2 regions of the Streptomyces sp. NPDC028298 genome follow, and region 1 is predicted to be linked to the other one. Evidence: riboswitches for the same ligand, from Rfam matches in the RefSeq annotation. Region 1 holds a riboswitch; the other holds the start of a gene.

Region 1 (4,202 bases):
GTGCCGGGCGCAGGCGTCCGCGAACACCTTCAGGTGCTCCAGCTCCTCGCCCGCCTCCATGCCCTTGTCACGGAGCTGCACGATGTCCACGCCGCCCGCCAGGACGGCGTCGAGGAACGCGGCGAGGTCGCCCTGGCGCCTGCGGGCGTCGGTGCACAGATAGACGCGGGCGTCGGCGAGGCGGCCCCGGGCGGTCGTGGCGGCGTTCTCGGGCATGCGTGGTCCCCCGTTGTCGGTGCGCGGGGAGCGCGGCGGCCGGGAGGGTCCCGCCGCCGTGCTCCCCGTGCCGGACGGTCTCGATCAGATCAGACGGCGAGCGCCTGGGCGCGACGCTTCACCTCCGTGCCGCGATTCTCGCTCAGGGCCTGCGCGGGGGTGCCGGGCAGGGTCGGGTCGGGGGTGAAGAGCCACTCGAGGGCTTCTTCGTCGGAGAAACCGTCGTCCCTCAGGAGCGTCAGGGTGCCGACCAGGCCCTTGACGACCTTCTGCTCGTCCACGTCGATGAAGTCGGCGGGGACGTGCAGTGCGCGGTTCTCACCACGGCGTACGGCGATGAGCTGGCCTTCCTTGACCAGCTGCCGGACGCGTGTCACCTCGACGCCGAGCTGTTCGGCGATGTCGGGGAGGGTGAGCCAGGCGGGGACGAGAGCATCGGTCTTTGCGTCAATCTCGGTCACGGGACAAGCCTGCCATCCCGGACCGACAGCCGGAAAGCCGAGGGCGTCCGACCCGGGGTGACGGGACCGGGACGTGATCAGGCGGTGGCGCCCTTCAGCGGCCTCGACGGGTCCGCGAGCAGCACCGGATCCATCGCGGCACCCGCCTCGATGAGCCGGCGCCCCTGGGCGAGATCCCTCGGGCGGCCCACCGCCAGCAGGGCGACGAGCCGTGTCTCGCGGAGCCAGCACACCGACCAGGAGGCGCCCGAGGGGTCACCGCGCCACACCAGGGTGTCGGCGGGCGTGTGGTGGCCGACGTACTGCACGAAGCGGCCGAACTGCTCGGACCAGAAGTACGGCACGGGGTCGTAGGCGGCGGGCGTCTCGCCGACGATGTTCAGGGCGACCGTGCGCGGGCCCTGGAGGGCGTTGTCCCAGTGGTGGACGAGAAGGCGTTCCTCGTAGCGGCCGGACGGGAAGGACGCGCAGTCGCCGACCGCGTAGACGTCCGGCAGCGAGGCGCGCAGATGGTCGTCGGCGACGATCTCGCGGTGGGCTCCGAGTTCGATGCCGGAGCCGGCGATCCAGGCGGTGGCGGGCCGCGCGCCGATCCCGACCACGACGGCACCCGCGGGCACCCGGGAGCCGTCGTCCAGGATCACCGCGCCGGGTTCGACGCGCTCCACGCGCGCGCCGGTGCGCAGCGAGGCCCCGCTGTCCGCGTACCAGGCGGCCATCGGGGCGGCCACCTCGGGCGGCAGCGCCCCGGCGAGCGGCCGGTCGGCGGCCTCGACGACGGTGACCGCGCAGCCCGCCTCGCGCGCGGCCGTGGCGAACTCGGCGCCGATCCAGCCCGCTCCGACCACCACGATGTCGTGCTGCCGTGCGAGTACGGGACGCAGCCGGTCGGCGTCGTCGAGCGTGCGCAGCAGATGCACGCCGGGCACCCCTTCGGCGCCGGGGAGCCGGATCGGTTCGGCGCCGGTGGCGACGACCAGGACGTCGTACGGGACGGCCCCCGCGTCCGTGTCGAGTTCGTGGTCGCCGGGGCGCACGCCGAGCGCCTCGCTGCCCAGCCGGAGGTCGATGTCCAGGGCCTCGAAGTCGATGTCGAAGGCGGAGCCCTCGGCCTTGCCGAGCAGGACGGCCTTGGACAGCGGCGGCCGGTCGTAGGGCTGATGCGGCTCCGCGCCGATCAGCGTGACGGTGCCCGTGAAGCCCTGTTCGCGCAGGGCCACCGCGGTCTGCACCCCGGCCATGCCGGCGCCCACCACGACGACCCGTCGTGCCGTGTGCCGCCGCGGCCGGGACGGGGACTGTGCCTGCGTCTGATCGCTCACCTGATCACCATAGACACGTGACGATCCGTCAGTCAGCGGACGTGCTCGGTGACCTCTTGCACACGGCCGGTCCCGACCGGTTCCTCGACCACGCTCGTCCCGGCGCCCGGCTGCGACTCCCACGTCCAGGTCTCCTCCAGCCGCACCCGGCCGTCGGGCAGTTCGACGACCAGGGACACGCAGTGGCCGGACGCGGTGGTGCCGTCCCGCTTGAGCTGCACGTACCGGAAGTCGAGGCGGTCGCCCTCACGGGTGCCCACGAGATGTCCGCGGACGACGTCGCCGCCGGCGTAGTCGGCCCAGACCACGCCGTCCTCCTCGTGGTAGGTGAACCGGGTGCGGGTGCCGACCTGGCCCGGCGCCTGGTCGGCGACGGGGGCGAGCACGAGGCCGTCGAGCGGTCGCGCCATGGGCGGAGGCTCCCTTACTGAGACGGACGGGGGCGGGCTAGGGTGGCCAACGTAAAGCACTCGCGGGAGCCCGGACGCACCGGGCTGAGAGGGAGGCTGGGCGGCCTCCGACCGTACGAACCTGATCCGGGTCATGCCGGCGAAGGGAGGGGCTGGACGCCCATGCCGTCTGCACGTTCGTCGGACGTCCTCGTCGTCGGGGGCGGAATCATCGGTCTGGTGACGGCCTGGCGGGCCGCGCAGCGCGGGTTCACCACCGCGCTCGTGGACCCCGAGCCGGGCGGCGGCGCCGCGCAGGTCGCGGCCGGGATGCTGGCCGCCGTCACCGAGCTGCACTTCGGCGAGGAGACCCTGCTGGGCCTCAACCTCGCCTCCGCGCGCCGCTATCCGGACTTCGCCGCCGAGCTCACCGAGGCGGCCGGACAGGACCTCGGTTACCGCCGGAGCGGCACGCTGGCCGTCGCGCTCGACGCCGACGACCGGGCCCATCTGCGCGAACTGCACGCGCTCCAGGTCCGATCGGGGCTGGAGTCGGAGTGGCTCAGCGGCCGTGAGTGCCGCCGTCTGGAGCCGATGCTCGCGCCCGGCGTGCGCGGGGGCCTGCGGGTGGACGGCGACCACCAGATCGACCCGCGGCGCCTCGCGGCGGCCCTCGTCACGGCCTGTGAGCGGGCCGGGGTGGTCATGCACCGGACCTGGGCGGAGCGGCTGAGCGTCGTACGGGAGCGGGCGGCCGGCGTCGTCACCGCGGACGGCACCGCCCTCGCCGCGGACCGGGTGGTGCTGGCCGGGGGCAGCCTCAGCGGACGCCTCGCGGGCGTGCCCGAGGACGCCGTGCCGCCGGTGCGCCCGGTCAAGGGTCAGGTGGTGCGGCTGACCGTGCCGCGGCGGTACGCGCCCTTCCTGAACCGGACCGTGCGGGCCGTGGTGCGCGGCAGCCACGTCTACCTGGTGCCGCGCGAGAACGGCGAGCTCGTGGTGGGCGCGACCAGCGAGGAGCTGGGCTGGGACACCACCGTGACGGCGGGCGGCGTGTACGAGCTGCTGCGCGACGCCCACGAGCTGGTCCCCGGGATCACCGAGCTGCCGCTCACCGAGACCCGCGCGGGGCTGCGCCCCGGCTCGCCCGACAACGCGCCGCTGCTCGGCCCGAGCGCCCTGGACGGGCTGCTGCTGGCCACCGGGCACCACCGCAACGGCGTACTCCTGACGCCCGTGACCGGTGACGTGATGGCCCACGTGCTGACCACCGGCGAACTCCCCGCCGAAGCCCGCCCCTTCACGCCCCTGCGCTTCGGCGCCACCGCCCTCACGGAGCTGCCCGTATGAACATCGTCGTCAACGGGGAGCGGCGGCGGATCGACGCCGGGACCGCTCTCGACGCGCTCGTCGCGACCCTCACCGCCTCGTCGTCCGGGGTGGCCGCCGCCCTGAACGAGACCGTCGTCCCGCGCGCGCAGTGGCCGTCCACCGCGCTCGCCGAGGGCGACCGCGTCGAGGTCCTCACCGCCGTCCAAGGAGGCTGACCCATGGCAGACGACTCCTTCGTCCTCGGCGGTACGGTCTACGGCTCCCGGCTGATCATGGGGACGGGCGGCGCGCCCAGCCTCGACGTGCTGGAGCGCTCCCTGGTGGCGTCGGGCACGGAGCTGACGACGGTCGCGATGCGGCGCGTGGACGCGTCCGTGCACGGCTCGGTCCTGTCGGTGCTGGCCAGGCTGGACATCCGCGTCCTGCCGAACACGGCCGGCTGCTACACCGCGGGCGAGGCCGTGCTGACGGCCCGTCTGGCG
Region 2 (4,202 bases), on a different contig from region 1:
CGTGCTTGGAGACGCTCACCGGGTCCACGACGACCGGGGCGCCCACGTCGGACAGCAACTCGGCGACGGTGGTGACGAGTTCGGGCGAGGAGAGCATCCCCGTCTTCACCGCCTGGACGCCGATGTCGTCGACGACACTGCGGTACTGGGCCCGTACCGCCTCCTCGGACAGCTCCCAGGCCCCCTGTACGCCCACGGAGTTCTGCGCGGTCACCGCGGTGAGCACGCTCATCCCGTGGGCGCCCAGCGCGAGCATGGTCTTGAGGTCGGCCTGGATTCCGGCGCCTCCGCCGGAGTCGGATCCGGCGATCGTCAGGACGCGGGGAGGGGTGGTCATGGGGTGTTCCTCTCGGAAACGGCTTCGGGCACGGGGGCCCTGACCGGCTGAGCGACGGGCGGCCCTCAGACGCGGCGGCGCAGCCGCAGCGGGGCGTAGAGGGCGAGGGCGACGAGGAACGCCACGTAGTAGGAGAGATCGGCGCCGTGCAGCGCGTCGGCCACCGGACCGACGTACAGACTCGTGTCCATGAACGGCACGGCCGCGCCGAACGCCGCGACGAAGGCCACCAGCGAGGGCCACGCCGGGCGCGGACGGGACAGCTCGGCGGCGACGTCCACCGGGGCGCCTCCGCGCTCCCGCTTCCGGGCGATCCAGTCGACGACGACGATCGCGACGAACCCGGGAATCCAACAGCCCACGAACAGCAGCACGTTCTGGAAACGCGCCGTCGTGTCGGCGGCGTGCATCCACAGCACCAGCGGGAAGCCGAGCGCCGCGGCCAGGGCCGCCGCGACCGGTCGCGGGATCCGCACCCCCAGGGTCTGGAGGGCCAGCGAACCGCTGTAGTCGTTCATCGCGTTGCTGCACACGGCGGCCAGCGCCACGGCCAGCAGCCCGAACGCGCCCGCGGCGCCGCCGCCGAGCAGCGCGTCCACGCCCGCCGCCGTCTGGTCGGTCAGCACCGAGGCGCCCCACAGTCCGAGGACCTGCACGGCGACGAAGGAGGCGACGAGTCCGAGCAGGGTGCACCAGAACATGCGCGGGCGGGACGTCGTCCGCGGCAGATAGCGGCTGAAGTCACCGGCGTACGGCGCCCAGGACAGCGACAGGCTCAGCGCGATGGTGCTGGTGAGGACGAACGCGCCGGCACGGTCGGCGCCGGTGGCGGACCCGGTCGTCGCGGGGTGGACCCCGTCGAGCATCCGCCAGGCGATCACCGCGAAGGCCACGGCGAGCACGAACGTCATGACGATCTGGAGGCGGTGGATCGCCTCGTAGCCGAGGACACCGAGCGCCCCCTGCGCGGCCATCATGACCAGGACGCCGAGCCAGAACGGCCAGCCGCACAGCCGCGCCAGCGCGTCCCCGCCGAACAGGCCGATCAACGCGTCCCAGGCGACCGAGGACAGCCACTGGAGCGTGCCGGGAAGCACCACGGACCGGCCGAACGCCAGCCGCGCGAGGGGGAGTTGGCCCGTACCCGTGAGGCCGCCCCAGGTGCTGAGGTAGGCGGTGGGCAGCGCGCCGAGCACGGTCCCGAGGACGACCGCGGCGAGCGCGGTGGTGAAGTCGAGGCCGAGCGCGATCCCGATCGTGCCGGTGAACACGCCCGTCATCGTCAGGTTCGGAGCGAACCAGACGGTGAAGAGGCGTCCCGCCCCGCCGTACCGGTTGCTTTCGGGCACCGGTTCGATGCCGTGGCCCTCCACGCGGAGGTCGCCGGGTGCGGCCGGCATCCGTCCGTCGAAGACGGCAGGCCGGCTGTCGGCGGGCAGCCCGCCGGGAACATGCGCCAATGGCATGAAGACATCCCTCCGCCAGTATGAACTGGTTCAGGTTCGACGGGTGTGATCTCAGCCCTCGGACGGGGCACCCCGTGTCCGGTACGACGGACACCCTAACCGTTCCCCGCGACGCGGCGGCAGGGGGTCCTCACTCGCCCGGACCGGCGTACGCCCGCGCGTGCTCCGGTTCATTCGAACGGCGCGGGCGGGCCCGTTCACAGCGCGGCGCGTGCCGCCCCTCGGTAGTGTCGGAAGTGATCGCCGCTCGCTCTGCGCTCCCGGGTTCCGGGCCCCGGTGGCAGGGCCGAAGGAGGCAGGGTGCCGTGACCGTGATCTCCCTGAAGTCCGCGCAGGTGCGGGAAGGTCTCGTCCTCCCGTACGCCGAGGCCGGCTACCCCAGTGGTACGCCGGTCGTGTTCGTGCACGGTCTGGCCGACTCCTGGTGGTCCTTCGAACCCCTCCTCAGGCGCCTTCCGGCGTCCCTGCACGGATACGCGCCCACACAGCGCGGGCACGGCGACGCCGGCCGGCCACCGGAGGGCTACACCCCCGACGACTTCGCCGCGGACCTGGTGGCCTTCCTGGACGCGGTCGACATCCCCCGGGCCGTCCTGGTCGGGGCGTCCAGCGGCGGTGTACCGGCCCGACTCGTCGCCGGCAGCCACCCCGACCGCATCGCGGGTCTGGTGCTGCTCGGTGTCCCCGGCACTCTCGCGGACAAGCCGGCGGTGACCGGCCTGGTGGCGGCCATGGAGGACCTGGCCGATCCGGTGCCCCGCGTCTTCGTCGAGGACTTCCTGGCCGACACGGTGGCCCGACCGATCGCCCGGGGGTTCGTCGAGACCATGGTCGAGGAGAACCTGAAGCTTCCCGCGCACGTCTGGAAGGACACCGCCCGCGGGCTCCTCGACGCCGATCTCCGCGCGACCCTCGGCGGCATCCTCGTGCCCACACTCGTCATCTGGGGTGAACAGGACGAATTCCTGCCGCGCGAGGACCAGCAGACCATCCTGGACGCCGTCCACGGCGCCGACTTCCTCGCCTACCCGGAGACCGGGCACTCCGTGCACTGGGAACAGCCCGAGCGCGTGGTCGCCGACCTCACCGCCTTCGTCTCGCGGATCGAGCACCCCGGCACGCGAACCGGCGGCGGCTGACCGCACCCTGCGGGTGCGCCGGACTCGCCGGTGCCGCGAGGGAACCCGTCCGGTCCGGGCCGCGCTCCCTGACGTGATCCGTACCGTCGTCACCCCGCCGACAGGTCTCTGCATGGCATGCTCATGCTCCCCACAGGAAGGGATCACGTGCCATGAGACCGAGCCGACGCTCCCTGCTCGCCGCCACCGTCGTACTGGGATCCGTTGTCGCCGCCCCCGCGCCCGCGGGAGCCGCCGAAGTGCCCACATCGGGCGCCTTCTACGTACAGAGTGCCGTCACCGGACTGAACGCCGCCGACAGCGCGGGCGCGGTCGTCCAGCACAACCCCAAGGGCAACGAGGACCACCAGCAGTGGACGCTGCGCCAGAACGGCTCCTCCTTCGTGCTCGAAAGCGCCGACGCGGCGGGCAGTTGCCTGGGCCGCTCGGGCGGCCAGGCCCGGACCGTCGCGTGTACGAGCGCGGATGCCGCCTGGGAGGTGACGCCGAACGGCACCGACCAGTACGCCCTCAAAGCCCCCGGGACGAACGGCTACTTGACCGTGACCGACAAGTCGGCGGGCGCCAACTACCCGGCTCAGCTTGCGATCGGCGCGCCGGGCGCCCTCGCGTCCTGGTACCTCACCCCGGTCGCGCCCACGACCCGGCCGATGCCGCCCCAGGACCAACGCACCCTCGACCAGGTCACGTTCCTCACCGCCCACAACGCCTACGCGAACGGGGTGGACGGCGGCTTCGCCCCGCCCTTCGTGAACCTCGTACCGAACCAGAAGCGCGGCATCGATCAGCAACTCGCCGACGGTGTGCGTGGTTTCATGCTCGACCTGCACCAGACCCCCGACGGGGCCATCCTCTGCCACAACAGTTGCACCCTGGTCAGCAGGCCCGTCGCGCTCTGGGTCGACCTCCAGCGCATGGTCGACTTCCTCAAGCAGCACCCCGATCAGTTCGTCACCGTGTTCCTCGAGGACTACGTCGACCCGGGCGTCCTGCGCGCCGAACTCGCGCGGGTGAACGGCCTGTCCGACGTGCTCTACCGGCCGGATCGGACGGGTGTGCGCGAGCACGGCTGGCCCAGGCTCGCCGACCTGACCGCCGCCGGGCAGCGCCTGCTGGTTTTCACCGACCACAGCCGTGCCTCCGACGAGTCGGCCGGACTGACCCGGGACAGCTTCGGTGTCATGTACCAGCGTGAGTGGACCGTCGAGAACTACTGGTCCATGGGCTCGGGCCTCGGTTCCTCCGACTGGTCCTGCTACA

Evidence for each region. A riboswitch is a leader RNA that binds a small molecule or an ion and turns the genes downstream of it on or off. The one in region 1 is predicted to bind thiamine pyrophosphate.
Region 2: it holds a riboswitch for thiamine pyrophosphate, as region 1 does, so the genes downstream of both, ACZ4TO_RS18565 (purine-cytosine permease family protein) here and thiO (glycine oxidase ThiO) in region 1, are expected to answer to the same signal.

What each region holds. Positions count from the first base shown of each region.
Region 1 is NZ_JBVHTL010000002.1:428,503-432,704, forward strand. It holds gene thiE (thiamine phosphate synthase) at 1-216, opposite strand, end outside; gene ACZ4TO_RS10450 (Rv2175c family DNA-binding protein) at 306-677, opposite strand; gene ACZ4TO_RS10455 (NAD(P)/FAD-dependent oxidoreductase) at 755-1,999, opposite strand; gene ACZ4TO_RS10460 (avidin-fold protein) at 2,032-2,409, opposite strand; TPP riboswitch at 2,462-2,574, shown strand; gene thiO (glycine oxidase ThiO) at 2,572-3,738, shown strand; gene thiS (sulfur carrier protein ThiS) at 3,735-3,935, shown strand; gene ACZ4TO_RS10475 (thiazole synthase) at 3,939-4,202, shown strand, end outside.
Region 2 is NZ_JBVHTL010000003.1:790,797-794,998, forward strand. It holds gene thiD (bifunctional hydroxymethylpyrimidine kinase/phosphomethylpyrimidine kinase) at 1-337, opposite strand, end outside; gene ACZ4TO_RS18565 (purine-cytosine permease family protein) at 403-1,803, opposite strand; TPP riboswitch at 1,794-1,888, opposite strand; gene ACZ4TO_RS18570 (alpha/beta fold hydrolase) at 2,109-2,942, shown strand; gene ACZ4TO_RS18575 (phosphoinositide-specific phospholipase C-related protein) at 3,095-4,202, shown strand, end outside.